DNA from 4 places in the Streptomyces sp. NPDC052299 genome. Region 4 is predicted to be linked to each of the others. Evidence: riboswitches for the same ligand, from Rfam matches in the RefSeq annotation. Region 4 holds a riboswitch; each other region holds the start of a gene.

Region 1 (7,785 bases), on a different contig from region 4:
GCCAGCGCGCGGTGGTCGAATCCGGCGTGCCGGTCCGGGATGACGTAGGCGACGGCTTCGGCGAAGGAGCAGAAGTAGCCGATCTCCGTCTCGCGGTGGGCGGGCAGCGCGTAGACGGGGAGCGCGCCGATCCGGAAGAGGGCGAAGACGACCTCGGCGAACTCGGCGATGTTGGGCAGCTGGACGACGACCCGGTCGCCCTTGGCTATCCCGCGCGCCCGGAAGCCGGCCGCCAGCCGGGCCGCGCGCTCGTCCAGCTCCCGGTAGGTCCAGGCGCGGCGCTCCGGTGCGGGGTCGATCAGCGCGACCCGGTCGCCGTGGGACTCGGCTCGTTCGCGCAGCATGCTCGTGAAGGTCTCGCCGCGCCAGTGCCCGGCCGCGCGGTAGCGGGCTGCGAACTCCGCGGGCCAGGTCGGGGCGTCGTCGTACGGTGAGGCAGTCATCGTTTCAGGTCTCCAGGGGGAGGGCCGTTTTCGGGGGCACCGGGCGGCCGGGTCAGGCGCGCAGGGTGGCGCCACCGTCGACGTACAGGTCGTGCAGGGTGATGTGGCGGGCCCGGTCGGACACGAGGAAGGCGACCGCCTCGGCGATGTCCGACGGTTCGGCGATCCTGCCCAGCGGGATGCCGGTGCGGAAGCTCGCCAGGTCTCCGGCTATGACGCGCCGGGCGGCGGGCCCGTGGTCGTCGCCCGCCTCATCGGCCGGCCACATTCCGCGCTGCATGTCGGTGAGCGTGGAGCCGGGCGAGACGGTGTTGCAGCGGACGCCCCGGGGGGCCAGTTCCAGGCCGAGGCACTTGGTGAACATGACGGATGCGGCCTTGGACGCGGCGTACGCCGCCATGGCCGTGCGGGGGATGCCGGCGGCGTTGGACGCGACGGTGACGATGCTGCCGGCGCCCCGGTCCGCCATCCGGCGCGCGACGGACCGCGAGACGTGGAACACCCCGTCGGTGTTGACGGCGAACGTCGCCCGCCAGTCCTCGTCGGTGAGCTCGATGACGGGTGAACAGCGCAGTATCCCGGCGACGTTGACCGCGATGTCGAGGGGGCCGAACTCCTCCTCCGCCTCGGCGACCAGGGCCTCGACGGCCGCCGCGTCCGTGACGTCCAGCTGCCGGGCCACGACGCTCCCGTCGTGCTCCCGGGCGAGGGCGTCGACGCCCTCCGGGGCGGCGTCGGTCGCCAGGACCCGGCAGCCGCGCGCGACGAGGGCCCGCACGACCGCCTCGCCGATGCCGCGTCCGGCTCCCGTCACGAGGGCCAGCCGGCCGGTGAGCTCCTTTTCGGCGGGGTCGACGGGACGACGGGAAGAGGAGGCGGAATGCGGCGCCATGGTTCAGGGGTCTCCCTATGACGGTGCGAACGGGGACAGCGACACTTAGGTAAGCCTAACCATAGGGTGATCACGGGGGCGAGGGGGTCGGAACCCGTGATCCCGCCCGGTCGCGGGCCGGCTCGTGTCCTATTTGCACCTTTATGAGTAAAAGGTCAATTGAGGGCGATCTGGGCAGGTTTGATGCTGTCAGATGCGCCTAAAACGGACGAACATCTTCATTTCGGTCTCAGTGGGCAGCGTCACGTCGGCCGTTTCTGACGCGCAATCCGATCTCCCGGTTCCCAGTCGTGCCAAGAAATTTGACTTCCTCCGGCGCGGGCGATCATGAGCATTTCCTTTGATGGATCTTGCAAAACAATTGTGATCAGCAATTCCGGGCTTGTTCCGCTCGTCGTTTCTCGCTTACGGTCCCTTCACCAATCCGGATGGAACGCCGAATCCTGCCGCCGTCCGGGAACCCGACCACTCACGTACGGCAGGAGCGGGGGACCCAGGTTTGCCGCCGGTCCGGAATCCGGAGCGGCTAGGGGTGAAGTCGCCATGCGCGACCGGACATCTCCAGTCCGAACCCGACAGCTCACCTCGCAGGCGACGGAGAGGAAATACGCCATGCCCATCCCGGGTAAGCACCGTCGTGCCAAGTCCGCGTCCCTGACCCGCGGTTTCATCGCCGTCAGCGCGGGCGGAGCCGTTCTCGCGCTCCCCCTGATCGCGGCCGGATCGGCCTCCGCCGCCCCCGCCAAGACCGTCGTCGCCGAAAAGGCTTCGGCCCCGACTTCCGTCGCCGGCAAGGAAATTGCCGTGCGCAAGGCCGCGCCCACCACCTATTCCGTGGTGTCCGGCGATTCGCTTTACAAGATCGCTCAGGGGCATTCCCTCAGCGGCGGCTGGGAGCGGCTGTACAAGGACAACCGCGGTGCCGTCGGGAGCAACCCCGACCTCATTCACCCGGGCCTGAAGCTCACCATCGGCGCCAAGTCCGAGGCCGCCGCCCCGAAGGCCGCCGAGAAGAGCACCTTCAAGGCGGAGACCGCCCAGAAGAACGGCGACACCGCCCCCCGGGCCGAGAGCGCCGACCGCGCGGACCGCTCCGAGCGCACCGTCGTCCCGGTCGCCGCCGAGAAGCCCGCCGAGACCCAGGCGGCCGTCACGTACACCGACGACCTCGACGGCTGGATCAAGGAATCCCTGGCGATCATGGCGCAGCAGGGCATCCCCGGCAGCTACGACGGCATCTACCGCAACATCATGCGGGAGTCCTCGGGCAACCCGATGGCGATCAACAACTGGGACATCAACGCCGTCAACGGCACGCCCTCCAAGGGTCTGCTCCAGGTGATCCAGCCCACCTTCGACGCCTACCACGTGCCCGGCACGTCGATGGACATCTACGACCCGGTCGCCAACATCACGGCCGCGTGCAACTACGCCGCCGCCACGTACGGCTCGATGGACAACGTCTTCGGCGCGTACTGACCGGACCGGCCCCGCGCTCGGGGCGGGGCCGTGAGCAGGGGTGGGAAGAAGCGGAAGCGCTTCTTCCCACCCCTTCCGCTTGCGCGGCGCCAGGACCGTCCGTCCCGGAATGCGGGGGCCCGGCGGGGCGGGGATGCTGGAACGGTCAGCGTCTCTAGGAGGTCAGTCATGGGCATGCTCGACAAGATCAAGGACATGATCAAGGGGCATCCGGACCAGGCCCGCCAGGGAGTCGAGAAGGGGGGCGACTACGTCGACAAGAAGACCGGCGGCAAGTACGGCGGCCAGGTCGACTCGGCTCAGCAGAAGATGAACGACCAGCTCGGCGACCGCCGCCCGCCCGACGAGGGCCGGTAGGCGCTCGCACGGACCGCGAGGGAGCGGTGGCCACCACGATCGTGGTGGCCACCGCTCCCGCACGTCCGGGGCCGCTCCGACGTGCCGCACCGGCCGCCCGGGAGCATGCTGGCTGTGTGACCTGGCACGGCGCGGCCGGGCGGGTGCCGTCGGGCCCGAACGACGGCCCGCCCGGAGGAGCGGAGAACGGCCGGGCGCCGGACGACCTGTCCCTGGTGCTCGCCCAGTCCGTCGTGAACGCCACCGAGGCGGTCGGCGGCCGGGCCGGCGGGATCTACCTCCCTTCGCGCACCCCCGGGCTGCTCCGGCTCGCCGTCCTCGCCGGACTCCCCGGCCCCCTGTTCCGCCCCTGGTGGCGGATGCACGTGAACCGGCCGTTCCCGATCGCGGAGGCGTTCCGCACCGGCAGCCCGGTGTATCTCGCCGACGCGGAGGACGCCATGCGGCGCTTCCCGCAGCTGATGGCCGGACTCCCGTTCCCCTTCCGCTCCCTGTACGTGCCGGTGCTGCGCCGCCGCGAACCGGTCGGCGTCCTCGTCGTCCTGTGCGGTGTGACGGACGACGAGCCGGCGCCCGGTGCCGACCGGGAACGGCTCCGGCGCATCGCCCGCGACCTCGCCGCCGAACTGGCCGGCCTCGCGGACGCCGGCACCCGGCCCGAGTGGGAGGGCGAGCCGCTTCCCGTACAGCTGCCCGCCAGGACCTCGCCGCCCGTGCGCATCGGCCGCTTCGACTGGAACCTCGCCACCGGCGCCGTGGACGCGGACGACGAGCTCGCCTCGATCCTCGGCACCGGAGACGGCCGCTTCCCCGGCACCATCGAGGCCCTGGCCGCCCGGCTCGCCCCGGAGGACGTCCACGGCCTCTGGGCGCTGGCCCGGCAGGCGGCGGGGTCCGCCGGTCCCGTCGTACGCCGGATGCGGCTGCGCGGCCCGGACGGGCGCTCCCACCTGCTGGAGGTGTCCGGGCGCCGGCAGGACGAGGAGGGGCCCGGCGGGCACCTGACCGGCTTCCTGGTGGACCTGGGCATCGGCCCGGTCGTCGCCGAGGCCGCCGACCGGCTGCCGCGCGGCATCATCTCGCTGGACCGCTTCGCCCGGATCACCTACGTCAACCCGCTCGCAGAGGAGATGCTCGGCCGGCCCCGTGCCGCCCTGGTCGGCCAGGTGCTCTGGGAGGCGGTGCCCTGGTTCGCGAACCCGGCGTACGAAGACCACTACCGGGCCGCGATGATCTCCGACGCCCCGGTCCACTTCCGCGCCCGCCGCGACCCGCCCCCCTGGCTCTCCATCTCCCTGTATCCCGGGCACGACGGCCTGACCGCCGTCCTCACGCCCACCGACACGCCCGCCTACACCCCGGACTCGGTCGTCTCTCCCGGACTGGGGCTCGGCTCACCGGCCGACCGGTCGGCCGCCCTCTACCGGCCGGTCGCCCTCGCCATCGCGCTCACCGAGGCCGTCACCGCCCGGCAGGTCTCCCGCGTGGTCACCGAGGAACTGCTCCCCGCCTTCGGCGGCCGGCAACTGGCGATCTACCTGCTCAAGGAGGGCCACCTCTACCTGGAGTGGGAGACCGGCTTCCCGCAGGGCTTCCTCGACCGGTTCGACGCGGTCGGCCTGGACGCCCGCATCCCCGGCGTGGAAACGCTCACCACCGGGCGCCCGATCTTCTTCGAGTCGATGCAGCGCCTCGCCGCCGCCTATCCGGGCATCCCCATGGACGCCGACGTCGGCGCCCGCGCCTTCCTCCCGCTCATCGCCTCCGGACGGCTGGTCGGTTCCTGCATCCTCGGCTTCGACCAGCCGCGCGGCTTCAGCCCGGAGGAGCGTACGGTTCTGACCGCCCTGGCCGGCCTCATCGCCCAGGCCCTCGAGCGGGCCCAGCGCTACGACACCGAGGCCGCCCTCGCCCGCGGCCTCCAGGACGCCCTGCTGCCGCACCGGCTGCCCGCCGTCCGCGGCATCGACACCCAGGGCCGCTACCTCGCCGGCACCCAGGGCATGGACGTCGGCGGCGACTGGTACGACGTGATCGAGACCCGGGGCCGCCTCGCCCTCGTCATCGGGGACGTGCAGGGTCACGGCGTGGCCGCCGCCGCGACCATGGGCCAGCTCCGCAGCGCCGTACGGGCGTTCGCGCTCAGCGGCCACGACCCCCAGGAGGTCATGAGCGGCACCAACCGCCTGCTCATCGACCTGGACACCGGCCAGTTCGCCAGTTGCTGCTACATCGTGACGGACCCGGCCACCGGCCGGACGCACGCCGTGCGCGCCGGGCACCCCCAGCCCGTCCTGCGCCACCCCGACGGCACCGCCGAGGTCATGGAGCTCCCCGGCGGCATCGTCCTGGGCATCGACGCCGAGGCCCGCTATCCCGTCACCGAACTGCACCTCGACCCCGGCGCCACGCTCGCCCTGTACACCGACGGCCTGGTCGAGCAGGCGGGCATCGACATCGACGTCGGGGTCGAGCGGCTGCGCACCACCCTGGCGAGCGGGGGCGCGGCCCCGCTCGCCGACACCGCCGGCCACATCATCAGCCGGGCCCGCCAGGCCGCGGACCGGCCCGACGACATCGCCCTGCTCCTCGCGGCCCGGTGGGCCGGGGACGACGTCTGACCAGCTTCTCCCGACGGGGTCAGTTGCCGAGCGGCCCCCGCGCCGGGGCGGCGGACAGGGAAACGGCCAGCTCCGCGACGACCGGCAGCCGGTCGTTCAGGAAGAAGTGGCCGCCCGGCAGAACCCGCATCGCGAACGGGCCCGTGGTCGTCTCCCGCCACGCCCCCACGTCCTCCGGCGTCACCTCCGGGTCCCGGTCCCCGGTGAGGGCGACGACCGGGCACGACAGGAGACCGCCGCCCGGCACGTACCCCGCGACGGCCGCGTAGTCGGCGCGCAACGCCGGCAGGATCACGTCGAGAAGTTCCGGATCGGCCAGCACCGCCGGGTCCGTGCCGCCGAGCTCGCGGACCCGGGCCAGCAGCGCCTCGTCCGTCTCCGGCCAGCCCGATCCCAGGCGCGAGGGCGCTCGCCGGCCGGACACGATCAGCGCCGCCGCCCCCTGGCCCGGGACGGAGGACAGCCGCAGCGCCACCTCGTGGGCGAGCGAGGCGCCCATGCTGTGCCCGAGGAGGACGCGCGGCCCCGCCGGGGCCGGGCCGGCCGCCAGGGCCTCGGCGATCAGGTCGGCGAGCCGGTGCAGATCGTCGAGCGGCGCCTCCCGGTAGCGGTCCTGCCGGCCCGGGTACTGCACGGCACGCAGGTCCAGCGCGTGCCGCACGGCGTCGGCCAGCGGGCGCCAGAACCCCGCCGCGCCGCCCGCGTGCGGGAAGCACACCAGCTCGGCGCGGGCGCCCTTGGGGTGGTAGCGGCGCAGCCAGGTCTCCGGACGCGCGCCCGCTCCCCGGCCGGCCACTTCGGTCTCTTGCTTGTGCATGAATCGCCTTCGGTTCTCACGTCTGGTGTGCGGGGCCCACGGGATCAGCGACGCCGCGCGCCCGGCGCGGGCACCAGGCGTACCGCCGTGTTCAGAAGATGGTCGATCGCGTCGCGCGAGGGGTGCTCCGTGAGGTTGGTGAGCAGCCGGGCCAGCGTGTTGAGCAGCGCCGGCGAGCCCATCACGTACCGGTTCAGCACCGGCTGGAATCCCGACCGGCTGAAGACCAGATCGGCCGCCGTGTTGCCGAGCCGGTAGTAGCGGCCCCAGCGCCGGTTCATCTCGGTGGGGTAGTGGCGCAGCGCGCGCTCCCGCCTCGGCCCCGGCGGCAGTGCCAGCGCGAGCGCCGTCGTCTCCGCGGCGACCTCGCCCGCCTCCATCGCCTGCCCGATGCCCTCGCCGTTCCACGGGCTCACCATGCCCCCGGAGTCCCCGACGAGCAGCAGCCCCCGGGTGTACAGCGGATGGCGGTTGAAGCCCAGCGGCAGGGCGGCGCTGCGCACGGGCCCCTCGGCGTTCTCCTCCCGCAGCCCCCACTCCTCGGGCGTACGGGCGAGCCACCGGTCCAGCGTCGCCCGCAGGTCCGCGCTGCCGTGCCGGCGGTGGGGGAGCGCGCCCAGGCCGACGTTCACCCGGCCGTCCCCCATCGGGAAGATCCAGCCGTACCCGGGCAGGAAGGCGTCGCTCCTCGGGAAGCGGAGGTCCGCCCACAGCTCCAGGAAGTCCTCCCGGGAACGCTCCGGGCTGCGGTAGTAGCGCCGGGCGGCCGTCGCGATCTGCCGCCTGGCGTCCCGCTCGAGACCCATCGCCAGGGCGATCCGCGCCGAGGCACCGTCGGCGGCGATCACGACGGGGGCCCGGTGCACCACCGTGCCCGCCCCGGACACCGCCGACACCCCGGTGATCCGCCCGGCCCGGTCGGTCACCGGCTCCTTCACCTTCACCCCGGTACGCAGCCGGGCACCGGCCGCGACGGCGTGCCGGGCCAGGATGTCGTCGAAGTCGTGCCGGCTGCGGGTGAGCCCGAAGTCCGGGAAACCGCCCAGCGCCGGCCAGTCGATCTCCACCTGCCGGGGCCCCGCCACCCAGCGCATCCCCCGCGACCGGGTCCAGCCCGGGGCCTGGATGTCGACGCCCATGCGGATCAACTGGTGCACCGCGCGCGGAGTCAGGCCG
Region 2 (7,785 bases), on a different contig from region 4:
GGGGCTGTACCGCATCAAGGGGTACGTCGATTTCGGTGCGGGCGACCCCGGCAACGCGTACGGGGTGCACGCCGTGGGCAGGTTCCTGCGGTTCACTCCCAGGCCCTGGACGCGCGGCGAACCGAGGCGGACCCAGCTCGTTCTGATCGGCTCCGGCATCGACGTACCGGCCCTGCGCGAGGAACTGGAGCACTGCTCGATCACGGAGCACCCGGCCGGGGAGACGCCGCAGGACGCCGCACACGAGCGAGCCATGTGGGGCGTCCTGCGTTACGTACAACAGCCCGGCGACGACGACGCGTAGGGGCGCGCTCCGCCGCCGGGCCGGACGGCCTACGCCGGGCCGGCGATCACCGCGACCGGGCTCTCCAGCGGAGTCCCGGAACCGTCGCGCCGCGGGTCGGGCTCGGGCAGCGACGCCGGGGCGCCGTTCTTCTGCGCCGCCCTGGCCGGCAGCGCCCCCGCCCAGGCGAACACCAGCACGTCCTCGCCCTTGAGGAACCGCTGGCAGCGCACCCCACCGGTCGCCCGGCCCTTGCGCGGATACTGGTCGAACGGCGTCAGCTTGCAGGTCAGGACCGAGTCGTCGAGCGTGCCGTGCGAACCGGCGACCGTGAACACAGCGGCGTCCGCCGCCGGGTCCACCGCCGCGAACGACAGCACCCTTGCCCCCGCCGCCAGCTTGACGCCCGCCATGCCGCCGGCCGGCCGCCCCTGGGGGCGCACCTGTGCCGCGGGGTAGCGCAGGAGCTGCGCGTCCGAGGTGATGAAGACCAGGTCCTCCTCGCCCGTCCGCAGCTCCACCGCGCCGACGATCCGGTCGCCGTCCTTGAGGGTGATGACCTCCAGCTCGTCCTTGTTGGCCGGATAGTCCGGCACCACGCGCTTGACGACGCCCTGCAGCGTGCCGATGGCGAGACCGGGTGATGCCTCGTCGAGCGTGGTGAGGCAGACGACGTCCTCGTCCGCCTCCAGCGTGAGGAATTCGCCGACCGTCGCCCCGCCCGACAGATTGGGCGCCGCGTGCGTGTCCGGCAGCTGGGGGAGATCGATCACCGGGAGCCGGAGCAGCCGCCCGCTGGACGTCACCACGCCCACGTCCCCGCGAGCCGTCGCCGCCACCGACGAGACGATCACATCGTGTTTCGACCGCTTGGCGCCCTCGGCGACGACGACCGGTTCGTCGTTGGCCGTACGCGCCAGCAGGCCCGTCGAGGACAGCAGCACCCGGCACGGGTCGTCCGCCACCTCCAGCGGCACCGACGCGACCTGCGAACCGGCCGACTCCAGCAGCACCGTACGCCGGGCCGTGCCGAACTTCTTCGCGACGGCGGCCAGTTCCGCGGAGACCAGCTTGCGCAGCTCGGCGTCCGATTCCAGGATCGTCGTCAGCTCGGCGATCTCGGCGTCCAGCCGGTCCCGCTCGCTCTCCAGCTCGATCCGGTCGAAGCGGGTGAGCCGGCGCAGCGGCGTGTCGAGGATGTACTGCGTCTGGATCTCGCTCAGCGAGAAGCGCTCCATGAGCCGCTCCTTCGCCTGCGCCGAGTTGTCGCTGGACCGGATGAGCCGGATGACCTCGTCGATGTCGACCAGCGCGACGAGCAGGCCCTCGACCAGATGCAGGCGGTTGCGGCGCTTCGTCCGGCGGAACTCGCTGCGCCGGCGCACCACGTCGAAGCGGTGGTCGAGATAGACCTCCAGCAGCTCCTTCAGGCCCAGCGTGAGCGGCTGGCCGTCGACCAGCGCCACGTTGTTGATGCCGAAGGACTCCTCCATCGGCGTCAGCTTGTAGAGCTGCTCCAGCACCGCCTCCGGCACGAAGCCGTTCTTGATCTCGATGACCAGACGCAGGCCGTGCGAGCGGTCCGTGAGATCCTTGACGTCCGCGATGCCCTGCAGCTTCTTCGCCGAGACCAAGTCCTTGATCTTGGAGATGACCTTCTCGGGGCCGACGGTGAAGGGCAGTTCGGTGACGACGAGGCCCTTGCGGCGCGGCGTGACGTTCTCCACGGCGGCCGTGGCACGGATCTTGAACGTGCCGCGGCCGTTGGCGTAGGCGTCCTTGATGCCGCCGAGGCCCACGATCCGCCCGCCCGTCGGCAGGTCGGGACCGGGGACGTACCGCATCAGGGTCTCCAGGTCCGCGCCCGGATGCTTGATCAGATGCCGGGCCGCGGCGATGACCTCGCCCAGGTTGTGCGGCGGCATGTTGGTCGCCATGCCGACCGCGATCCCGGTCGTGCCGTTGACCAGGAGGTTGGGGTAGGCCGCCGGGAGGACGACCGGCTCCTGCTCCTGGCCGTCGTAGTTCGACTGGAAGGCGACCGTCTCCTCGTCGATCGACTCCGTCATCAGCGAGGTCGCGTCGGCCATCCGGCACTCGGTGTACCGCATGGCGGCCGGCGGGTCGTCGTTGCCCAGGGAGCCGAAGTTCCCGTGCCCGTCGACGAGGGGGAGGCGCATGGAGAACGGCTGGGCCATGCGCACCAGCGCGTCGTAGATCGACGCGTCGCCGTGCGGGTGCAGCTTGCCCATGACCTCGCCGACGACCCGGGCGCACTTCACGAAGCCGCGGTCCGGGCGCAGGCCCATCTCGTTCATCTGGTACACGATGCGGCGATGCACCGGCTTCATGCCGTCACGGGCGTCCGGGAGGGCGCGTGAGTAGATCACCGAGTACGCGTACTCGAGGAAGGAGCCCTGCATTTCGTCGACGACGTCGATGTCGAGGATCTTCTCCTCGAAGTCGACCGGCGGCGGGGTCTTCGTGCTGCGGCGGGCCATCGCTGCTGCGACTCCTTCACGGATTTCGAGCGGGCAACCTCAGGTTCCCTCAGGTTCTGACGCGGTCCATTGTGGACCGCCGCACTGACAACCCCGACCTCGACCCGTCCCAAAGGGCCCGCGCCGGCCGTCCCGAGGCGGCGGAGGACCACCTTCCGGGGAATTTCGCTCGCAGCTTCGCCGCACGGGAACTTCGGCAGGTGCCGGTTCGCTTGCATACAGTGGCGGGTGTCTTGAAGCAACCTTTCGAAGCAGCCTCCCGCAGCGGCTTCTTCATATGGACATCCAGTAGCGCGATCGAAGGGACGTACATGCCCATGGGTCACACGGCCACAGCCCAGGCCGGTTCCGGCGGCTTGACAGCGACCGAGCACCGTCTGGCCAACGGCCTGCGCGTGGTGCTCTCCGAGGACCATCTGACCCCGGTCGCGGCGGTGTGCCTCTGGTACGACGTCGGCTCACGCCACGAAGTCAAGGGCCGTACGGGCCTGGCCCACCTCTTCGAGCACCTGATGTTCCAGGGCTCGGGCCAGGTCAAGGGGAACGGACACTTCGAGCTGGTGCAGGGCGCCGGCGGCTCGCTGAACGGCACCACCAGTTTCGAGCGGACCAACTACTTCGAGACCATGCCCACGCACCAGCTGGAGCTGGCCCTGTGGCTCGAGGCCGACCGGATGGGCTCGCTGCTCTCCGCGCTCGACGAGGAGTCCATGGAGAACCAGCGCGACGTCGTCAAGAACGAGCGCCGCCAGCGCTACGACAACGTCCCGTACGGCACCGCGTTCGAGCGGCTGACCGCCCTGGCCTACCCCGAGGGCCATCCGTACCACCACACCCCGATCGGCTCCATGGCCGACCTCGACGCGGCGACCCTGGAGGACGCCCGCGCCTTCTTCCGTACGTACTACGCGCCGAACAACGCGGTGCTGTCGGTCGTCGGCGACATCGATCCCGAGCAGACCCTCGCCTGGATCGAGAAGTACTTCGGCTCCATCCCCTCCCACGACGGCAAGCAGCCGCCGCGCGACGGCTCGCTGCCCACGATCATGGGCGGCCAGCTGCGTGAGGAGGTACGCGAGGAGGTGCCGGCGCGCGCCCTGATGGCCGCGTACCGGCTGCCCCACGACGGCACCCGCGAGTGCGACGCCGCGGACCTCGCCCTGACCGTGCTCGGCGGCGGCGAGTCGTCCCGGCTGCACAACCGCCTGGTCCGGCGCGACCGTACGGCCGTGGCCGCCGGGTTCGGCCTGCTCCGGCTCGCCGGCGCGCCCTCCCTGGGCTGGCTGGACGTCAAGACGTCCGGCGGCGTGGAGGTGGCGGAGATCGAGGCCGCCGTCGACGAGGAGCTTGCCCGGTTCGCCGAGGAAGGCCCCACGGCCGAGGAGATGGAGCGCGCCCAAGCCCAGTTGGAGCGCGAATGGCTGGACCGCCTCGGTACGGTCGCGGGCCGCGCCGACGAACTGTGCCGGTACGCCGTGCTGTTCGGCGACCCCCAGCTGGCGCTGTCCGCCGTGCACCGGGTCCTCGACGTCACGGCCGAGGAGGTCAAGGCGGCCGCCCAGGCGCAGCTGCGGCCCGACAACCGGGCGGTTCTCGTCTACGAACCGGTCGAGCCCGCCGAGGCCGCCGAAGAGGCCGACACCGACACCGACGCGCACGAAGGGGCGGACCAGTGACCGACGCTGCCGCGACTGAAGTTCCGATGCAGTTCCACCCCCAGCCCGCTCCCGGCGTGGCCCGGCCGTGGGCCTTCCCCGCGCCCGAGCGGGGCTCCCTGCCCAACGGCCTCACCGTCCTGCGCTGCCACCGCCCCGGCCAGCAGGTCGTCGCCGTCGAGATCTTCCTCGCCGCCCCCCTGGACGCCGAGCCCGAGGGTCTGGACGGCGTGGCCACGATCATGTCGCGCGCCCTGTCCGAGGGCACCGACAAGCAGAGCGCCGAGGAGTTCGCCGCCGAGCTGGAGCGGTGCGGTGCCACCCTCGACGCCCACGCCGACCACCCCGGCGTCCGGGTCTCGCTGGAGGTCCCGGCCTCGCGTCTGGCCAAGGCGCTCGGCCTGGTCGCCGAGGCGCTGCGGGCGCCGGCCTTCGCCGAAAGCGAGATCGAGCGCCTGGTGCGGAACCGGCTGGACGAGATTCCGCACGAGCAGGCCAACCCGGCCCGCCGTGCGGCCAAGCAGCTCTCCAAGGAGCTGTTCCCGGCCACGGCCCGCATGTCCCGCCCGCGCCTGGGCACCGAGGAGACCATCGGGCGGATCGACGCCGCGGCCGTGCGCGCCTTCTACGACGCGCACATCCGGCCGTCCACGGCGACCGCCGTGGTCGTCGGCGACCTCACCGGCATCGACCTGGACGCGCTGCTCGCCGACACCCTCGGCGACTGGTCCGGGAACGCCGCCGAGCCCCGTCCCGTGCCGCCGATCACGGCCGACGACACCGGCCGGGTGATCATTGTGGACCGCCCCGGCGCGGTGCAGACGCAGCTGCTGATCGGCCGCATCGGCGCCGACCGCCACGACAGCGTGTGGCCCGCCCAGGTCCTCGGCACCTACTGCCTCGGCGGCACGCTGACCTCCCGGCTCGACCGGGTGCTGCGCGAGGAGAAGGGCTACACCTACGGCGTACGGGCCTTCGCCCAGGTGCTCCGCTCCGGTGCCGCCGACTCCGTCTCGGGTGCGACGGGCGCCGCGATGCTCGCCATCAGCGGTTCCGTGGACACCGAGTCCACCGGGCCGGCGCTGGACGACCTGTGGAAGGTCCTGCGGACGCTGGCCGCCGAGGGCCTGACCGACGCCGAGCGCGAGACGGCCGTGCAGAACCTCGTGGGCGTCGCACCGCTGAAGTTCGAGACGGCGGCCTCCGTGGCGAGCACGCTCGCCGACCAGGTGGAACAGCACCTCCCGGACGACTACCAGGCGACGCTGTACGCCCGCCTCGCCGAGACCGGCACCGTGGAGGCGACCGCGGCCGTGGTCAGCGCCTTCCCGGTGGACCGGCTGGTCACGGTCCTGGTCGGGGACGCCTCGCGCATCGAGGAGCCGGTCAGGGCGCTCGGCATCGGTGAGGTGTCGGTCGTCACCGGCTGATCCGCCGCTCAACCCGCCCCACGGGTAAGGGGGAGGGTCCCGCGCCGCGGTCGCGCCGGACCCTCCTCACCACCTGGTCCCCTTCTCCCCTTCTCCCCTTCTCCCCTTCTCCTCTTCTGTCCCTTTTGTCCGCTAAGTGGTCGGCTCGCCCTGTGGGATGCGCTACAAAACCCCATGTCCGTTTGGTGGCGTGAAGTCCGTCCGCTTAGCGTCGGGTCCGCTGTCCGCCACTCGTACGCGCATCCGTGACGTACCGGGCAGCCATCGCCGAGTCCCCGTCAGGCGCGAGCCTGGGGAGCCGGGGACCCACGCAGTCCCTGGGGTGAATCGGATGCCCGCACTCCGTCCGGAGTGAGGCGTCCGTAGGAGACCTTCCTGCTCCGAACCCGTCAGCTAACCCGGTAGGCGAGAAGGAAGGAAAGGACCCGCCACCCCATGGCGTTCACCCGTGCCACCGGGAAGCACCGTGCCCCGAGCCGCCTGACCCGCGCCGGCGCCAAGGCCGTCGGCGTCGCGACGCTCGCCGCAGGCGGTGTCATCGGCTCCCTGGCCTCCCCGGCCCTCGCCGCCGACTCCGGGACGGCCCCCGCCGCCACCGAGACCGGCCTCTCCCAGCTCCTCGCCATCGAGAACACCCTCGCCGACCGGATCGACGCCCAGGCCGCCGCGCAGCAGCACCAGGCCGAGGCCGCCGAGAAGAAGGCTGAGGCCAAGGCGAAGGCGGTGGCCAAGAAGAAGGCCGAGGCCGCGAAGAAGAGGGCCGCCGAGAAGGCCGCCAAGGCCAAGGAAGCGGCCAAGGCGAAGGCCAGGGCCGCCCGCGAGGCTTCCGCCCGTGCCGGCCGCTCCACCACCCGCACCGCGCTGGGCTCCTCCTACCAGCTGCCCGTCGCCGGCTCGTACGTGACCACGGGCTACAAGTCCAGCGGCTCGCTCTGGTCGTCCGGCAGTCACTCCGGCATCGACTTCCACGCCGCGTCCGGCAGCTCCGTCGTCGCTGTCGGCGCCGGCACGGTCGTGGAGGCCGGCTGGGGCGGAGCGTACGGCAACAACATCGTGCTCCGGATGACGGACGGCACGTACACCCAGTACGGCCACCTCTCCTCGATCGGCGTATCCGTCGGCCAGAGCGTCGCGGCCGGCCAGCAGATCGGACTCTCCGGCTCGACCGGCAACTCCACCGGACCGCACCTCCACTTCGAGGCCCGCACCACGCCCTCCTACGGCTCGGACATGGACCCGGTCGCGTATCTGCGCGCCCACGGCGTCAGCGTCTGACCGTTCGCAGCCCCCCACCGAAGACCCCGGCACCCCGCCGGGGTCTTCGCCGTTCCCGCACCCGTGCACGTGCCTCTCGTGCGCCTTCCGCCGCTCGGTCGTGACCAAAAGATATTCATGAATTAACGCTCGGCATCGGAAATGCGAGCGCATTGCAATAGAGTCACGCCAGAGGTGTCGATCGGCCGCTGTTCGCGGGGATTGAGGCGGAGGTTCGGACATGCGTGTTCCGGCGCATTCGGTATGCACGGCAATCCGTGACGACATCGTCTCCGGTGTCTTCGAACGCGGCAGCCGGCTCACCGAGGAGGTACTCGCACGGCGCTACGGGGTCTCCCGCGTCCCGGTACGGGAAGCGCTGCGCACCCTGGAGTCGGAGGGCTTCGTCGTCACCCGGAGACACGCCGGAGCCTGCGTCGCCGAGCCCTCGGAGCAGGAGGCCGCCGACCTCCTGGAGGTCCGCATGCTGCTGGAGCCGCTGAGCGCGGCCCGCGCGGCCCAGCGCCGGACGGAGGCCCACCTCAAGGTGTTGCGCGGCCTGGTCAGGCTCGGGCAGGAGCGGGCCCGCCGGGGCGAGGGCGAGGACCTGCGCTCCTTGGCCGGCTGGTTCCACGAGACGCTGGCCCAGGCATCGGGCAGCC
Region 3 (7,785 bases), on a different contig from region 4:
CTCCGAGGAACGCCTCATGCGCATCCGGGCCCAGGAGCGCGCCGAGGTCGCGGCCCACGTCCACGACTCCGTCCTGCACACCCTCACCCTGATCCAGCGCAACGCCGACGACGCCGGAGAGGTCCGCAGGCTCGCCCGCTCCCAGGAACGCGAGCTGCGCAACTGGCTGTACAACCCCGAGGGCACCGGCAAGGACGAGGACGACGAGCCCGAGACGCTGGCCGAGGCGGTCAAACGGGCCGCCGCCGAGGTCGAGGACAAGCACGGCGTCCCGCTGGAGGTCGTCGTCGTCGGCGACTGCCCGCTGGACGAGAAGCTGGCCGCGCAGATGCAGGCCGCACGCGAGGCGATGGTCAACGCCGCCAAGTACGGTGGCGAGGGCGGCGCCGTCCAGGTCTACGCGGAGGTCGAGGGCCGTACGGTCTTCGTCTCCGTGCGCGACCGGGGCCCGGGATTCGACCTGGACTCCGTACCGGGGGACAGAATGGGCGTACGAGAATCGATCATCGGCCGGATGCAGCGCAACGGCGGCACGGCCCGGCTGCGTTCGGTGCCCGGCGGGGGCACCGAGGTCGAGCTTGAGATGGAGAGGACGAGCGATGAACGGGACCAGTGAGGCGACCGGGGGCCGGGAGAACCCGGAGCGCCGGGTACGAGTCGTGCTCGTCGACGACCACCGGATGTTCCGCACCGGCGTACAGGCCGAGATCGGCCGCACCGAGGAGACCGGCGTCGAGGTCGTCGGCGAGGCGGCCGACGTCGACCAGGCGGTCACGGTCATCACCGCGACCCGCCCCGAGGTCGTCCTCCTCGACGTCCACCTCCCCGGCGGCGGCGGCGTCGAGGTGCTGCGCCGCTGCGCGCCCCTGATGGGCGCCGCCGAGAACCCGGTGCGCTTCCTCGCGCTCTCCGTGTCCGACGCCGCCGAGGACGTCATCGGCGTCATCCGGGGCGGCGCCCGGGGCTACGTCACCAAGACGATCACCGGCACCGACCTGGTCGACTCGGTCTTCCGGGTCCAGGACGGCGACGCGGTCTTCTCGCCCCGCCTGGCCGGCTTCGTCCTCGACGCCTTCGCCTCGACGGACGCGCCGCCGGTCGACGAGGACCTGGACCGGCTGACCCAGCGCGAGCGCGAGGTGCTCCGCCTGATCGCCCGGGGCTACGCGTACAAGGAGATCGCGAAGCAGCTGTTCATCTCGGTGAAGACGGTCGAGTCCCACGTCTCGGCGGTGCTGCGCAAGCTCCAGCTCTCCAACCGCCACGAACTGACCCGCTGGGCGACCGCGCGGCGCCTCGTCTAGTCGCGGTCCGCCTCCGGGTCGAGCGAGATGTTCAGCTTCTCGCCGACCCTGCGGTAGCCGATGGACGCGTAGATCCGCTCCACATCGGCGTCGCCCGGCTCCAGCCACACCACCCGGCAGCCCCGCTCGAACGCGGTGCGGGTCAGGTGCGCGGAGAGCGCTGCGCCGATGCCCCGGCGGCGGAAGTCCGCGCCGACCGCCAGGCCCGCCAGCTCGCTGAGCCCGTCCACCGGCACCGAGCAGCCGCCCGCCCCCGCCGGGGTGCCGCCGACCGTCGCGAGCGCGGCGACCCCGCCGCCCGCCGCCGCGTCCCGCAGCCAGCGCGCCGTGCCCTCCTCGGGCTCGCCCTCCCCGCCGTAGCCCAGGTGCTGGACGAGCGCGGCGGCGGCGAACTCCGCGTCGGTGGCGGGCTCCGCCACGACCAGGTCCGCGACCGGCTTCGGGTCCACCAGGTCGCCGGGGGCGCAGGCCAGGACCGGGGCCCGGTTCTCGACGGTGAACCCGGCGGCGAGCAGCGCCGGTTCGACGGCGGGCGCCCAGCCCGGCAGGAACTCCAGGCGGGGCATCCGGTCCAGCTCGCGGAACGCCGCTATGAGCGCGTCGAGTTCGCCGGGGGTCGGTTCCGCGTCCTGGTCCGGGATCGCGTAGTTGGCGTACTTGAGCGACCAGCCCGGGTTGTAGCGGATCACGAAGGGCCCGACCCGGACGTGGTCCGGGGAGCGCAGGGTGAGCGTGCGGGCATGGGTCTGGACGTCGGCGTCCATCGGCATGTTCGGGTGTCCTTCGGGCGGTTGGGTGCGAAGGCCCGGAGCCTATGCCACCCGGGTCGCCCCCGCGAAGGGCATTTCGTCGATGGGCGCGATCCGGACCGGGGCCCCGGGGCGCGGCGCGTGGATCATCCGGCCGTTCCCGATGTACAGGCCGACGTGGCTGACGCCCGAATAGAAGAACACCAGGTCACCGGGGGCCAGTTGGGAGCGTGGCACCCGCTGCCCGGCGTTGATCTGGGTGTACGTGGTCCGGGGCAGGGAGACCCCGGCGGCGCGCCAGGCGGCCTGGGTGAGCCCGGAACAGTCGAAGGAGTCGGGCCCGGTCGCGCCCCACACGTACGGCTTGCCCAGGGCGCCGTACGCGAAGGCGACCGCCTGGGCGGCGCGCGAGTCGGGCGCGGCGACGGCGGCGCGCGGGGCGCCGCGGTCGGCGTGACCGGCCCCGCGTCCGTCCTCGGAGGCGTTGTAGGAGGCGCGCTCGGCCGGGGTGAGGCGGGCGAGCAGGCGGCGGGCCTCGGCCAGCTTGGCGCGGACGGTCGCGCGGTGCTCCTTCAGGGCGGCCTGCCGGGAGGTCAGCTCGTCGAGCTTCCCGGTCGCCTCGGCGCGCACCTGGGCGATCTCCGCGACCTGGCGGCGCACCGAGCGCACCTCGGCGGCCCGGCGCTCACCGGCCCGCTCCGCGTAGGTGGCGCGGCGCAGGTACTGGTCCGGGTCGGAGGAGAGCGCCAGCTGCACCGAGGGGTCGATCCCGGCGGACCGGTACTGCGCGGCGGCGTACGCGCCGAGCACGTCGCGGGCGCTGTTGAGGCGGGCGGTCCTGCGGGCGGCCTCGTCGCGCAGGGCGTCGACCGACTTCGCGGCGGCGGTCGCCTCGGCCTTCGCGCCGTTGTACTTCTCGGTGGCGACCTCCGCCTCCCGGTACAGCCGGTCCACCTGGGCCTTGACCTGCCGTGCGGTGGGCGCGGGGTCCGCGTGCGCGGCTCCCGGCAGCACGGCGGCCGTCGCGGCTCCGGCGACGGCGAGCGTCGCCGCGGTGCGGGCCGCGGAGGCGGTGGTGAGGCGCTGCCTGGGTTTGCGATGCGCTGCCACGGGGGCGGGCGTCCTTCCGTGCGACGGCCCGGCGGGGTCTACCGGCGGGATTCTCCGGTGGCCGGCGAGGACGGTTCCTGGTCCACGGCCACCGGGAAGGGACGCTAATCCGAGGTCACGGGAAGGTGTCGTTATGACTGCTATTGCCCGCTCTTGGCGTGGCATTGTCGCCGGATGACCGCTCGTTAAGCGTGAGTGACCGGAAAAAGGGCCACAGAATCAGGCAAAAAGTGCATTCATCATTCAAGCGGCCCGTAGGCCCCCACCCTGCCCGGAGCGGTCCGGGGCGAGGGCTCTAGGGTGCGGAACCATGCGCGTACTCATCGATTTCGTCGTCGCCCTGCACATCATCGGCATCGCCGCCCTGCTCGGCGGCTTCCTCGGTCAGATGAAGGCGATGAAGGCCGGCACTGCCCGGTTCGTCCCCGGCATGCTGCACGGTGCGCTGACCATGCTCGTCACCGGCGTCGCCCTGGTCGGCCTGGACCAGGCCGACGACCACCCCGTGAACAACGTCAAGATCGGCATCAAGCTGCTGTTCCTGGTCGTGATCCTGGGGCTCGTCTACGTCAAGCGGGACGAGGAGAAGGTCGAGAAGGGGTTCTTCGCGGCGGTCGGCGCGCTGACCCTGGCGAACATCTTCATCGCCACGCTCTGGACCTGAGCGGCGGCACGCGAGAGGGCCGGTCCGCGCGGACCGGCCCTCTTTTTTTCCCGGTCAGGCCGGGCGCACGCTCCCGTAGATCGGCATGTAGTAGATCGACTCCTCGCGCACATTGGCCCCGGGCTTCGGCGCGTGGATCATCATCCCGTCACCCTTGTAGATCCCGACGTGGCTGATGTCGTCGTAGAAGAACACCAGGTCACCGGGTTGCAGATCAGCCGTGGCGATCCGCGTCCCGACGTTCACCTGGTCCCAGGTGGTGCGCGGGATATCGACGCCCGCCGCCTTCCAGGCCGCCTGCGTCAGCCCCGAGCAGTCGTACGAGGAGGGGCCGGTCGCCCCCCAGACGTACGGCTTGCCTATCTGGGCGCGGGCGAACGCGAGGACCTTGTCCGCCTTCGTGGAGGCGCTGGTCCCGGTGCCGGTGTCCGAGCCGGTGTCCGAGCCCGAGCCCGTCTCCGTACCGCTGCCGGCCGACTCCTCGGCCTTCCGCTCGGCTTCCTTCCGGGCGGCGGCCTGCTTCTCCGCCAGCTCCTCGGCCTTCCGCTTGGCCTCCGCCTCCTTCTTGCGCTCCAGCTCCGCCAGACGCGCCTTCTCCTCGGCGGTCAGCTTCGACAGCAGCGTCCGGGCCTCGGTCAGCTTCGTCTGGACGTTCTGCTTGCTGGTGCGCAGCGCGGCCTGCGACTTGGTCAGCGTCTCCAGGCTCTCCACGGCTTCGGCCCGCTGCTCGGACGCCTTCGCCTGCTGCTTACGGAAGTCCGTGACCGCCTGCTGCTGGCGCTCGGCCATCCGGTCCATGAGGTGCGTCTGGTCGAAGAACGACTGCGGGTCGTCGGCCAGGAAGAAGGTCGCGGTCGGCGCGAGGCCGCCGTTGCGGTACTGGGCGGCGGCGAAGTTGCCGAGCGTCCTGCGGGCGTCGTTCAGCTTCTCGGTGCGCTTGGCCACGTTGTCCAGGAGCAGGTCGACCCTGGACTTCTGCTTGTCCGTGGCTTCCTTGGCCTGGTTGTACTTCTGGGTCGCGTTGCCGGCCTGCCGGTAGAGGTCGTCCACCTTCTTCTGGACTTCCTCGATGCTCGGCTTCGGCGTGGGCGCGGCCGTCGCGCTCTGCGAGGACAGCAGGGTCACCGAGGCCAGCGCGGCCGAGGTCAGCCCGACGGCGGGGACGGTGGAGCGCACCCGGGTGCGCGGTTTGCGATGCGACGCCAAGGCCGGCATCTCCTTCCGTGGACCGCCTACCGGGTTAGCTGTCGGGTTCGGGCGGAACGGAAGGCTGCCCTACGGTCCCGTGGGGGAAGGACCGATTCACCCCGGTGCTGCGTGTGGGTCCCCGGTTCCGGGCGGGCCCGGATTCGGCGCGGCGGCCCGCTCGGCGTAGGTCGCCTCTGGGGGTACGGGCCGTCCGGAGGTGCACGCTAGCCAACTCATGGGGCCGCTGTGAAGGTTGGTGTGCGATATGCCCGATACATTTCCGTGACCTTTTCGGAGCGGGGCCGGGTGTCAGTAGAGAGCTTTAGACTCGGACAGCGATGAGCAGCCTCTTTGACGACAGTTTCCTGGCCGGCCTCCAGCAGGAGGAGGACGCGCCCCCGCCGCCCCCCGAGGACCCCGCACCCGAAGCGGTGCCGGAGGACCTGTTCGCGGGCGTGTTCGACGGGCCCCCGCCGCCTCGGGACGCGTACTACCGCGACGGGGCGCACCGCCCCGTCATCGACCCCGAGGCGCTGCTCGACGGGCTGAACACCGAGCAGCGCGCCGCCGTCGTGCACGCCGGGTCGCCCCTGCTCATCGTCGCAGGCGCCGGCTCCGGCAAGACCCGGGTGCTCACCCACCGCATCGCCCACCTGCTGGCCGAGCGGGGCGTCCACCCCGGCCAGATCCTGGCGATCACCTTCACCAACAAGGCCGCCGGCGAGATGAAGGAGCGCGTCGAGCAGCTGGTCGGGCCCCGGGCCAACGCGATGTGGGTCATGACCTTCCACAGCGCCTGCGTCCGCATCCTGCGCCGCGAGTCCAAGAAGCTCGGCTTCACGTCCTCGTTCTCGATCTACGACGCGGCCGACTCCAAGCGGCTCATGGCCCTGGTCTGCCGCGACCTGGAGCTGGACCCGAAGCGCTACCCGCCGAAGTCCTTCACCGCCAAGGTCTCCAACCTCAAGAACGAGCTCATCGACGAGGAGACCTTCGCCGGGCAGGCCGCCGACGGCTTCGAGAAGACCCTCGCCCAGGCGTACGCGATGTACCAGGCGCGGCTGCGCGAGGCCAACGCGCTGGACTTCGACGACATCATCATGACGACGGTCCACCTGCTCCAGGCGTTCCCGGACGTCGCCGAGCACTACCGCCGCCGCTTCCGGCACGTGCTCGTCGACGAGTACCAGGACACCAACCACGCCCAGTACACGCTGGTGCGCGAGCTGGTCGGCCCGGCCGGTCCGGAGAACGCCCCCGCCGAGCTGTGCGTCGTGGGTGACGCGGACCAGTCGATCTACGCCTTCCGGGGCGCGACCATCCGCAACATCCTCCAGTTCGAGGAGGACTACCCGGACGCGACGACGATCCTGCTGGAGCAGAACTACCGCTCCACCCAGACGATCCTGTCCGCCGCCAACGCGGTCATCGAGCGCAACGAGAGCCGCCGCCCGAAGAACCTCTGGACCAACGCCGGCACCGGCGCCCGCATCACGGGCTACGTCGCGGACACCGAGCACGACGAGGCGCAGTTCGTCGCCGAGGAGATCGACCGCCTCACCGACGCGGGCGACGCGAAGGCCGGCGACGTCGCCGTCTTCTACCGGACGAACGCGCAGTCCCGTGTCTTCGAGGAGATCTTCATCCGCGTCGGCCTGCCCTACAAGGTCGTCGGCGGCGTGCGCTTCTACGAGCGCAAGGAGGTCCGGGACGTCCTGGCCTACCTGCGGGTCCTCGCCAACCCCGAGGACAACGTCCCGCTCCGCCGCATCCTCAACGTGCCCAAGCGCGGCATCGGCGAGCGCGCCGAGGCCATGATCGACGCGCTCGCGCTGCGCGAGAAGATCACCTTCCCGCAGGCGCTGCGCCGCGTGGACGAGGCGTACGGCATGGCCGCCCGCTCCGCCAACGCCGTGAAGCGGTTCAACACGCTGATGGAGGAGCTGCGCACGGTGGTGGAGTCCGGCGCCGGACCCGCCGTGGTGCTGGAAGCGGTCCTGGAGCGTACGGGCTATCTCGCCGAGCTCCAGGCGTCCACCGACCCGCAGGACGAGACCCGCATCGAAAACCTCCAGGAGCTCGCCGCCGTCGCCCTCGAATTCGAGCAGGACCGGGGCGAGGAGGAGGGCGCGGGCACGCTCGCGGAGTTCCTGGAGCAGGTCGCGCTCGTCGCCGACTCCGACCAGATCCCCGACGAGGACACCGACGGCTCCGGCGTCATCACTCTGATGACCCTGCACACCGCCAAGGGCCTCGAATTCCCGGTGGTCTTCCTGACCGGCATGGAGGACGGCGTCTTCCCGCACATGCGGGCACTCGGCCAGGTCAAGGAACTGGAGGAGGAGCGCCGCCTCGCGTACGTCGGCATCACCCGCGCCCGCGAGCGGCTGTATCTGACCCGGGCCGCCATGCGCAGCGCCTGGGGCCAGCCCTCGTACAACCCGCCGTCGCGGTTCCTCGAGGAGATCCCGGACCAGCACCTGGACTGGAAGCGGAAGGGCCCGATGGCCGCCCCGGCGGGCCCCACCTCGGGGATCACCTCGTCGCTCTCCGCCTCCCGTGCCCGCTCCGGCCCCTCCGGCTTCGCGACCCGGCGGACCTCGGACAAGCCGACGATCACGCTGGTGGCGGGCGACCGGGTCACGCACGACCAGTTCGGCCTGGGCACGGTGACGGCGGTCGAGGGCGTCGGCGACCAGGCGAAGGCCACGGTCGACTTCGGCGACGACCGCCCCAAGAAGCTGCTCCTGCGGTACGCCCCGGTGCAGAA
Region 4 (7,785 bases):
CGGGATCAGCCGGTCGTCCCGGTGCTCCAGGAGCAGCGGGTCGGCGAGATCCTGGCCGCCGTGCCGACGCGGGGCCAGTGGCGATACCGGCCGCGCCGCGTCGGCCTGCTCTGGCGGAACCGGACGTTCCAAGTCATCGCCGTCTTCACGCTGCTGGCGCTCTGCGGCGTGGTGATCCTCGCCCTGGTCCGCGATCAGACCGGCACCGAGGGATTCCTCGTCGGCCTGGGCCTGGCCGTCCTGCCGGTCCCGGTGCTGATGACGGCCTTCCGCTGGCTGGACCGGGTCGAGCCGGCCCCGTGGCGGAATCTGCTGTTCGCCTTCGCCTGGGGCGCGTGCGCGGCGGCCCTGGTCGCCATCCTCGCCAACTCGTTCGCGACCCGGTGGATAGCCGACAGCGATCCGGGGAACGCCGACACCCTCGGCGCCACGGTGATCGCACCGGTGGTCGAGGAGAGTGCCAAGGCGGCGGCCGTCCTGCTGCTCTTCCTCTTCCGCCGACGGGAGTTCACCGGGATCGTGGACGGCGTCGTCGCCGCGGGCTTCACCGCGACGGGGTTCGCCTTCACCGAGAACATCCTGTATCTGGGCAACGCCTTCGGTGAGGACCAGCAGCTCGACTCCGGCTTCGCGTCGGTGACCGTGGTGACGTTCCTGGTCCGGGCCGTCATGACCCCCTTCGCCCACCCGCTCTTCACCGTCCTGACCGGCATGGGTCTCGGGATCGCCGCGAGCAGCGCCCCCGGCCGGAAGGTGCGGCGCATCGCCGTCCCGCTGCTCGGCCTGGTCCTCGCGATGGGCATGCACGCCCTGTGGAACGGCTCGGCGACCTTCGGCCGGTACGGCTTCTACATCGTGTACGGGGCGTTCATGGTCCCGGTCTTCGGCCTGGTGACCTGGCAGGTGGTCCGGGCCCGCCGCAAGGAGCTGCGCTCCCTGGCCGTCGAGCTCCCCGCGTACGCCGAGGCCGGCTGGCTCACCCCGGACGAGCCCCGCGCCCTCGCCTCGATGCGGGCCCGCGCCCTGGCCAGGAACGCGGCACGCCGACGGTACGCGGCGAGCGCCACCGGTCATCCGTATCACCCGGACTACGCGAGGGTCCGCGCCAAGGAGGCGAAGGAGCGCGGCCGGGCGGCGGCGCGCGCGGTCGCCGAGTACGAGGCGTTCGCGACGTCCCTCGCCTCCCTGCGCCGGCAGGCCGGACTGGGCAGGGCCGATCCGGACTTCGCCGCACGCGAGCTGGAGTTGCTGCACCACCTGTGGCAGCGCCGTGAGATCGCGGGCCCCGCCCTCGCGTACGCGGCCCGCGCCACCCACCGCCGGCCACCCGGCTACACGGCCGCCTGGCCGCCCCACCCGCCGCACCTGGGCGGGCCCGCGCCGTACGCCTACCGCAGCCCGGCCCCGTACGGCAGCCCGAATCCGTACGGCGGCAGCCCGTCCCCGTACGGCGCCGGCCCGAATCCGTACGGCGGCGGGCCATCGCCGTACGGCGGGCCTTCGGTTTGATCCCTACGCCGACGCGGCCGTCAGCGTCGCCAGCTCCTCGTCCGTCAGCTGGAGTCCGGCCACCGCCAGCAGGGCGGGGAGCTGGCCGACCGTGCGGGCGGAGGCGATCGGCGCGGCGACCGTCGGGCGGGACGCGAGCCAGGCCAGGGCCACCGTCGCGATCTCGGCGCCCCGGTCCCGCGCCACCGCGTCGAGCGCGGCGAGCACCCGCTGTCCGCGCTCCGACTCCAGGTGACCGGCCGCGCTCCCGGCGCGGGCGCTGTCCACGGTCGTGCCCGGGCGGTACTTGCCGGTGAGGAAGCCCGAGGCCAGCGCGTAGTACGGGACGGCCGCGAGCCCGGCTTCGGCGGCGGTGTCCTGGAGCTCGCCCTCGTAGGTGTCCCGGGAGACGAGGTTGTAGTGCGGCTGGAGCGCCACGTAGCGGGCCAGGCCCTCACGTTCGGAGAACGCGAGGGAGGCGCGCAGCCGCTCGGCGCTGATGTTGGAGGCGGCGATCTCGCGGACCTTGCCCTCCTTCACCAGCTCGTCGAGGGCGGTGATGATCTCCTCGACCGGGACGGTCTCGTCGTCGAAGTGCGTGTAGTACAGGTCGATGTGGTCCGTGCCCAGCCGGCGCAGCGACTCCTCGGCGGCCGACTTGATCGTGGGCGCCGAAAGGCCCTTGTAGCCGGGGAGCGCACCGACCTTGGTGGCCACCACGACGTCGGACCGGTTGCCGCGCGACGCGAGCCACTTGCCGATGACCGTCTCCGACTCGCCGCCCTCGTTGCCGGGCACCCAGTGCGAGTAGGCGTCCGCGGTGTCGACGAAGTTGCCGCCGGCCGCCGCGTACGCGTCGAGGACGGCGAAGGACTGGTCCTCGTCCGCGGTCCAGCCGAAGACGTTGCCGCCGAGGCAGAGCGGGAAGACCTGGAGGCTCGACGAGCCGAGCTTGCGCAGTGAAGTCATGGGGGGAACAACGGCTTCCGGCCCGCCCGCTATTCCGTGCCGCATACATCCGGCGGGCGGCGGCCACGCAGACCGGCAGCCCTGACGTCGGGGGGTGTGCGTCAGGGCTGCCGGGGTTCGGAAGGCCGCGGACCGGGTACGGCGAAGGCCGCCCCGGGACCGCGGGAAGTCCTGCGGAGGCTCAGACCGTCAGACCGCGGGCGCGCAGCCAGGCCATCGGGTCGATGCCGGTGCCGTCCGGGGTGTGGACCTCCAGGTGGAGGTGCGGGCCGGTCACGTTGCCGGTCGCGCCGACGCGGCCGATGGTGTCGCCGGTGGTGACCTTCTGGCCGACCGTGACGCCGATCGAGGACTGGTGGCAGAACCACAGCTCGGTGCCGTCCTCCAGCTCCAGCACCGTGCGGTAGCCGTAGGCGCCGGACCAGCCGGCCGACTTGATGGTGCCGGTGTGGATGGCCTTGATCGGGGTACCGGTCGGGGCCGCGAAGTCGAGGCCCGTGTGGTAGCCGGAGGACCACATCGAGCCGGCCTCGCCGAACGTCGAGGTGATCGTGTACGAGGAGGTGGGGATGGCGTAGCTGGCGGCGAGCTTGGCCAGGCGCAGGGCCTCGGCCTTCCTCTTCGCCTCCTCCTCCGCCTTCTTCTTCTCGGCGGCGGCCTTGGCCTCGGCCTCGTCCTGCTGCTTCTTCGCCTCGGCGGCCGCCTTCTCGGCAGCGGCCTTCTCCTCGGCGGCCTTCGCCTCGGCGTCGGCGGCGTCCTGCTGCTGCTCGGCCTGCTGGAGGATGCGGGCACGCAGCGCCTCACCGGCGTCTGTGGTGCCCTGCTCGGCCTCGGCGGTGGTGATGCCGGCGGTGGTCAGCGGGGCGGCGGCCGTGGCGGCGACGGGGGTTTCGGCCTTGGTCTCGCCGGAGAACAACGCACCCACGCCGGGAAGGGACTTGGCGTCGGGGAGATTGTCCGCGATGGAATCGGGAAGAGAGATGGAGACCGGCGGTTTGCTCTGCGCGGTGGCCATGCCGCCCGCGCCGACGGCCGCGATGACACCGACGCCGAGGACGGTGGAGCTACGGGCCAGACCACTGCGCTGCTTGGCGACACGGTGCTTGCCGCGGACGGGACGGACGGACTCCTCGGTGGGGTTCCATTCCTCCCAGGTCCGCTCGGAGTCGGCGTCGTCGGCACGGAAGCCGTTGCCCCGATCGATCGCGTAGTCGCTTCCCTGCGCCGGGACGTACGCGGTGCCGGGGCCGGAGGCGTAGTCGGCGCCGCACTCGGGCACGAACCGGGAAGGTGATTCGGGGGCAGGCTTGTTGGACGCCACGCGGGCGCACTCCTTTCCTTCCTTCTCGCCTACCGGGTTAGCTGACGGGTTCGGAGCAGGAAGGTCTCCTACGGGTCCTCCGCCTCTTGTGAAGACGAAGACGCCCGATTCACCCCATGTAGGTGGTTCCCCGGTTCCCTTGCGGGATTCGGCGCACGCGCGCGGCGCCGTCCTGACGACGGCTGGGACAACCGCGCTGCGTTATCGAACGTTAATAGACAGACGGGTCCGATTCCAAGCTGTTCCCACTGATCGTTCACGTACTCGGCCTGGACTTACGGGACACAACCGGGGGGAATCGGGCGAGTTGATCGGCGTTCAGCCACTAAGCGTTTTCTGACGTTGCGTCAAATGTTATGCGGAGCGGCGCCCCTCAGTCACGCAGCGTGCCGTCCCGCTTGACGATCTTCACCGTCCTGCGCAGGTCGGGCTGCCCCTTCGCCGGCCGCGCCACCGCGAGCAGGGCCATGTCGTCGGTCGACTCGCCCCCCGTGTGCAGCCGTACGTCGTCGGTCAGCGCGGACAGGAGCTCCTCCGGGCCCGGGAAGAGCCGCCCGCGCAGCCGCTCCGCCGGGTCGTAGAAGACCCCGTCGGCGTCCCGGGCCTCCGACAGGCCGTCCGTGTAGAACAACAGCGTCCCGCCGGCCGGCAGGTCCCACTCGTCCGTGCGGTCCGGCCCCACTCCCAGGTCCATGCCCAGCGGCAGCGCGGGCTCCGAGGGCGTCAGCGCCTCCACCGCCCCGTCCCCATACAGCAGCAACGGGTCCGGGTGGCCGCGGTTCACCAGCCGTACGCGCTCCGCGCCCGGCGTGACCTCCGCGAACACGGCGGTCACGAACCCCTCGAACGCGTCCAGGTTGCTCCGCCGCGCCGACTCACGCGCCAGCGCGTGCTCCAGCCGCCGCGCCACGCCCTCCAGCGACTCCTCCTGCTCCGCCGCCTCCCGGAACGCCCCGATCACCACCGCCACCGCGCCGACCGCCTCCAGCCCCTTCCCGCGCACGTCCCCCAGCACGAGCCGTACGCCGTACGGAGTGTCGGCGGCCGCGAAGAGGTCGCCCCCGACGAACTCGTCCGCCTGCGCCGCCTCGTACCGCGCGGCCACCTGGAGCCCGGCGATCCGGTCGGGCGGTTCGGGGACCACGGCGCGCATGGCCGTCTCGGCGATGATCCGGGCGGACGCCAGCTGCTCGTTCCCGCGCCGTACGACCTGGTTGATCACCGCGGCCTGACAGCCGACCGTGAGCACGGTGAGCATCTCGATCAGCGGGACCGTGCCCGGCAGGTCCCCGGTGTAGAGCCGCATCGCGGCGATCGCGACGACCCCGGCGAGCCCGATCCGGAGGGTGGCGCCGAGGCCGAAGAACGGCGCGGCGATCAGCGGCGCGGCCGCGAACATCGGAACGGCCGTGAACGCGGGCGGGGTGAAGTAGTCGAAGAGCGCTCCCCCGACGATCATCGCGGCGGGCAGCACCCGGACGAAGCGACGGCTCCCCGTGCCGCCGCGCCCTCGCCACCGTCGCGCCCACTTCCCCACCTGCGGTCTCCTGCCCGGTGCGGCCGCGGCCGGTACCGCGCACCTCCCCCAGCCTCGCGCCCGCCCGGCCACCCGGCGAATCCTCGGCCTCCGATGGGGCGAAACGCGGGCGCCGACAACGCATCAGGCCCGGCACGCTGCTTGCGTGCCGGGCCTGATCCTTCAGTAGCGGGGACAGGATTTGAACCTGCGACCTCTGGGTTATGAGCCCAGCGAGCTACCGAGCTGCTCCACCCCGCGTCGGTGAACCCAACTCTACGGCATGCCCGGCGCTCTCATGACCACCCGCCCCGCGCGCACCGCCCGCCCGGACCGCGGCCGCCCTTGATCAAAACGTCAAAGTGCCGAATTCGAGAAGGTGTTGCGAAGAACATGTGTTCTGTCGCAAGGTATCTGCTGCACCCCCCGGCTCGGTGGGCTGCCCGTGTGAGCAGGCCCCCGACCGCGCATGCCGGCGCGCGCGGAGAGCCGCTCCCGGTCTCTGATCGCAGCCTGTCTGGAGGGCTTTCGACCATGGCCGCACCGCTCGCCTCCGATCACACCCCCGCCCCCTCGGCCGCCTCGACGTCACCCGTACGCGCCGCCGCCACGGGCGGACTCATCGGCGGCGTGATGGGCGCGGTGATGAGCGCGGTGGTGAACTACCTGGCGATCGGGCTTCCCGGCAGCGCGGCGGCCAACGCGGCCAACCACGCGATATCGGGCCTGATCAGCGGGTTCCTCGCCGGTTTCATCGGCATCATGGCCCACAGCAGGAAGACGGCCGCCGCCGTCACCGCCGACAGCGCTCCGGCCGCCGCCTCCGAGCCGGAGAAGTAGTCCCCGCACCTCACAGCGCACCCTCCTGGCCGCCGCTCCAACGGGCGCACGGACCCATATGGCGATATGACTGATTTCAGACTCAGCCATTTCGACGGCTCCGGGAGTGGACGATGGACGACTATCCCCTGCTCAACCTGTTCTGGACGATGCTCTGGTTCTTCCTCTGGATCATGTGGCTCTTCCTCCTCTTCCGGGTCATCATGGACATCTTCCGCAGCGATGACCTGGGCGGCTGGGCCAAGGCCGGCTGGCTGATCCTGGCGCTGGTGCTGCCCTACCTGGGCGTGCTGATCTACGTGATCGCCCGCGGCAAGTCCATGGGCAAGCGCGACGTCCAGGAGGCGAAGGAGCGCGACGCGGCCTTCAAGGCGTACATCAGGGACGCGGCGGGTACGGAGGGCGGCGGCCACAGGAGCGGCGGTCACGTCGACGACCTGTCGAAGCTCGCCGACCTCAAGGACAAGGGCGCGATCACCGAGGACGAGTACCAGCGGGCGAAGTCGAAGCTCCTGGTCTGACACGCCCCGGCACACGACAGGGCCCCGGGTCGCGCAGGCGCTGACCCGGGGCCACGAGGTAGGCCGTGTGGGACTCGAACCCACAACCAACGGATTAAAAGTCCGCTGCTCTGACCAATTGAGCTAACGGCCCTCGCACATCACCCCCGAGCATAGCCCGCCCCGGCCGCGCAGCCGATCGGGTATCGGCCGCGCGGCCCCGTCATCGGAGCGGGGCGGGCTCAGGGGCTCAGAAGATTCCCTTGTACGTCTGCCAGCCGGTGGCGATCTGCGTACGCGCTCCGAAGGAGCCCTTGCCGTTGCCGTTGTTGCGGAACAGCTTGCCCGCCGAGTCGCGTACGACCATGTCGTTCCGGCCGTCGCCGTTCAGGTCGCCGACGCCGACCATGGTGTTGTACGAGCGGCCCCAGTCGGTGAACACCTTGACGCGCGGGGCGAAGCGGCCGTTGCCCAGGCCGTTGTAGCGCCACAGGCCGCCGTTGCGGTCGTGGCCGAGCAGGTCGGGGATACCGTCGCCGGTGATGTCGCCGACGCCGGTGATCTGGGCGTACGTCCGCCAGTCGGTGTTGATCCGGGTCTTCGGGAGGAACTTCCCGGCCGCCGTGCCCGCGTAGAAGTAGATGTCGCCGGTGGACTTCTGACGGGCGACGAGGTCGGCCAGGCCGTCGCCGTTCAGGTCGCCGGGCGACGTCAGCACGTCGTACTGCTGCCAGCCGCCGCCGATCACGGTGTGCTTGCTGGTCGGCCGGTAGCCGGAGGTGCCGCAGCTGCCGTCGTACCGGCGCAGTTCCCCGCCGGGCATCCGGACCAGCAGCTCGGAGCAGCGGTCGCCGCTGGTGTCCGCGAAGGGCACGGCGACGGTGCCGGCCGGCCAGCCGGTCCCGGACTTCTTACCGCTGAAGACACCCGAGGTCTGGCCGAACTGCATGGTCAGGTCCCCGTAGGAGTTGAGCGTGACGAGGTCGCCGCTGCTGTCCCGGCCCTGGTCGTGGAAGCCCTGCCGGCCGCCGGACACGGACACGCTTCCGCTGGTGGAGTACGTCCCCAAGCCGTCCTCGGCCGTCGCCTTCAGCGTCCAGGTGTGCTTGCCGTTGCCCGCGTACGCGCCCGCGTCCGTCCTGCCGTCCCAG

What was found. A riboswitch is a leader RNA that binds a small molecule or an ion and turns the genes downstream of it on or off. The one in region 4 is predicted to bind cyclic di-AMP.
Positions count from the first base shown of each region.
Region 1: linked by a shared signal. The riboswitch ahead of AB0L33_RS30615 (transglycosylase SLT domain-containing protein) and the one ahead of AB0L33_RS00070 (M23 family metallopeptidase) in region 4 are both predicted to bind cyclic di-AMP.
Region 2: linked by a shared signal. The riboswitch ahead of AB0L33_RS23775 (M23 family metallopeptidase) and the one ahead of AB0L33_RS00070 (M23 family metallopeptidase) in region 4 are both predicted to bind cyclic di-AMP.
Region 3: linked by a shared signal. The riboswitch ahead of AB0L33_RS06940 (NlpC/P60 family protein) and the one ahead of AB0L33_RS00070 (M23 family metallopeptidase) in region 4 are both predicted to bind cyclic di-AMP.

Region 1 is NZ_JBFAUP010000024.1:4,091-11,875, reverse strand. Features, by position in the region: gene AB0L33_RS30625 ((2,3-dihydroxybenzoyl)adenylate synthase) at 1-443, opposite strand, end outside; gene AB0L33_RS30620 (2,3-dihydro-2,3-dihydroxybenzoate dehydrogenase) at 496-1,335, opposite strand; cyclic di-AMP (ydaO/yuaA leader) riboswitch at 1,760-1,944, shown strand; gene AB0L33_RS30615 (transglycosylase SLT domain-containing protein) at 1,948-2,814, shown strand; gene AB0L33_RS30610 (antitoxin) at 2,983-3,171, shown strand; gene AB0L33_RS30605 (SpoIIE family protein phosphatase) at 3,288-5,792, shown strand; gene AB0L33_RS30600 (alpha/beta fold hydrolase) at 5,812-6,609, opposite strand; gene AB0L33_RS30595 (geranylgeranyl reductase family protein) at 6,654-7,785, opposite strand, start outside.
Region 2 is NZ_JBFAUP010000014.1:129,669-137,453, reverse strand. Features, by position in the region: gene AB0L33_RS23795 (GTP-binding protein) at 1-304, shown strand, start outside; gene AB0L33_RS23790 (DNA topoisomerase IV subunit A) at 334-2,784, opposite strand; gene AB0L33_RS23785 (pitrilysin family protein) at 3,096-4,460, shown strand; gene AB0L33_RS23780 (pitrilysin family protein) at 4,487-5,869, shown strand; cyclic di-AMP (ydaO/yuaA leader) riboswitch at 6,125-6,292, shown strand; gene AB0L33_RS23775 (M23 family metallopeptidase) at 6,305-7,144, shown strand; gene AB0L33_RS23770 (GntR family transcriptional regulator) at 7,365-7,785, shown strand, end outside.
Region 3 is NZ_JBFAUP010000003.1:304,787-312,571, reverse strand. Features, by position in the region: gene AB0L33_RS06965 (PspC domain-containing protein) at 1-616, shown strand, start outside; gene AB0L33_RS06960 (response regulator transcription factor) at 600-1,304, shown strand; gene AB0L33_RS06955 (GNAT family N-acetyltransferase) at 1,301-2,074, opposite strand; gene AB0L33_RS06950 (NlpC/P60 family protein) at 2,117-3,163, opposite strand; gene AB0L33_RS06945 (hypothetical protein) at 3,474-3,827, shown strand; gene AB0L33_RS06940 (NlpC/P60 family protein) at 3,882-5,042, opposite strand; cyclic di-AMP (ydaO/yuaA leader) riboswitch at 5,041-5,192, opposite strand; gene pcrA (DNA helicase PcrA) at 5,354-7,785, shown strand, end outside.
Region 4 is NZ_JBFAUP010000001.1:20,284-28,068, forward strand. Features, by position in the region: gene AB0L33_RS00060 (PrsW family intramembrane metalloprotease) at 1-1,509, shown strand, start outside; gene AB0L33_RS00065 (aldo/keto reductase) at 1,513-2,457, opposite strand; gene AB0L33_RS00070 (M23 family metallopeptidase) at 2,639-3,778, opposite strand; cyclic di-AMP (ydaO/yuaA leader) riboswitch at 3,790-3,942, opposite strand; gene AB0L33_RS00075 (PP2C family protein-serine/threonine phosphatase) at 4,152-5,237, opposite strand; tRNA gene AB0L33_RS00080 (tRNA-Met) at 5,482-5,555, opposite strand; gene AB0L33_RS00085 (hypothetical protein) at 5,829-6,134, shown strand; gene AB0L33_RS00090 (SHOCT domain-containing protein) at 6,248-6,655, shown strand; tRNA gene AB0L33_RS00095 (tRNA-Lys) at 6,715-6,788, opposite strand; gene AB0L33_RS00100 (FG-GAP-like repeat-containing protein) at 6,885-7,785, opposite strand, start outside.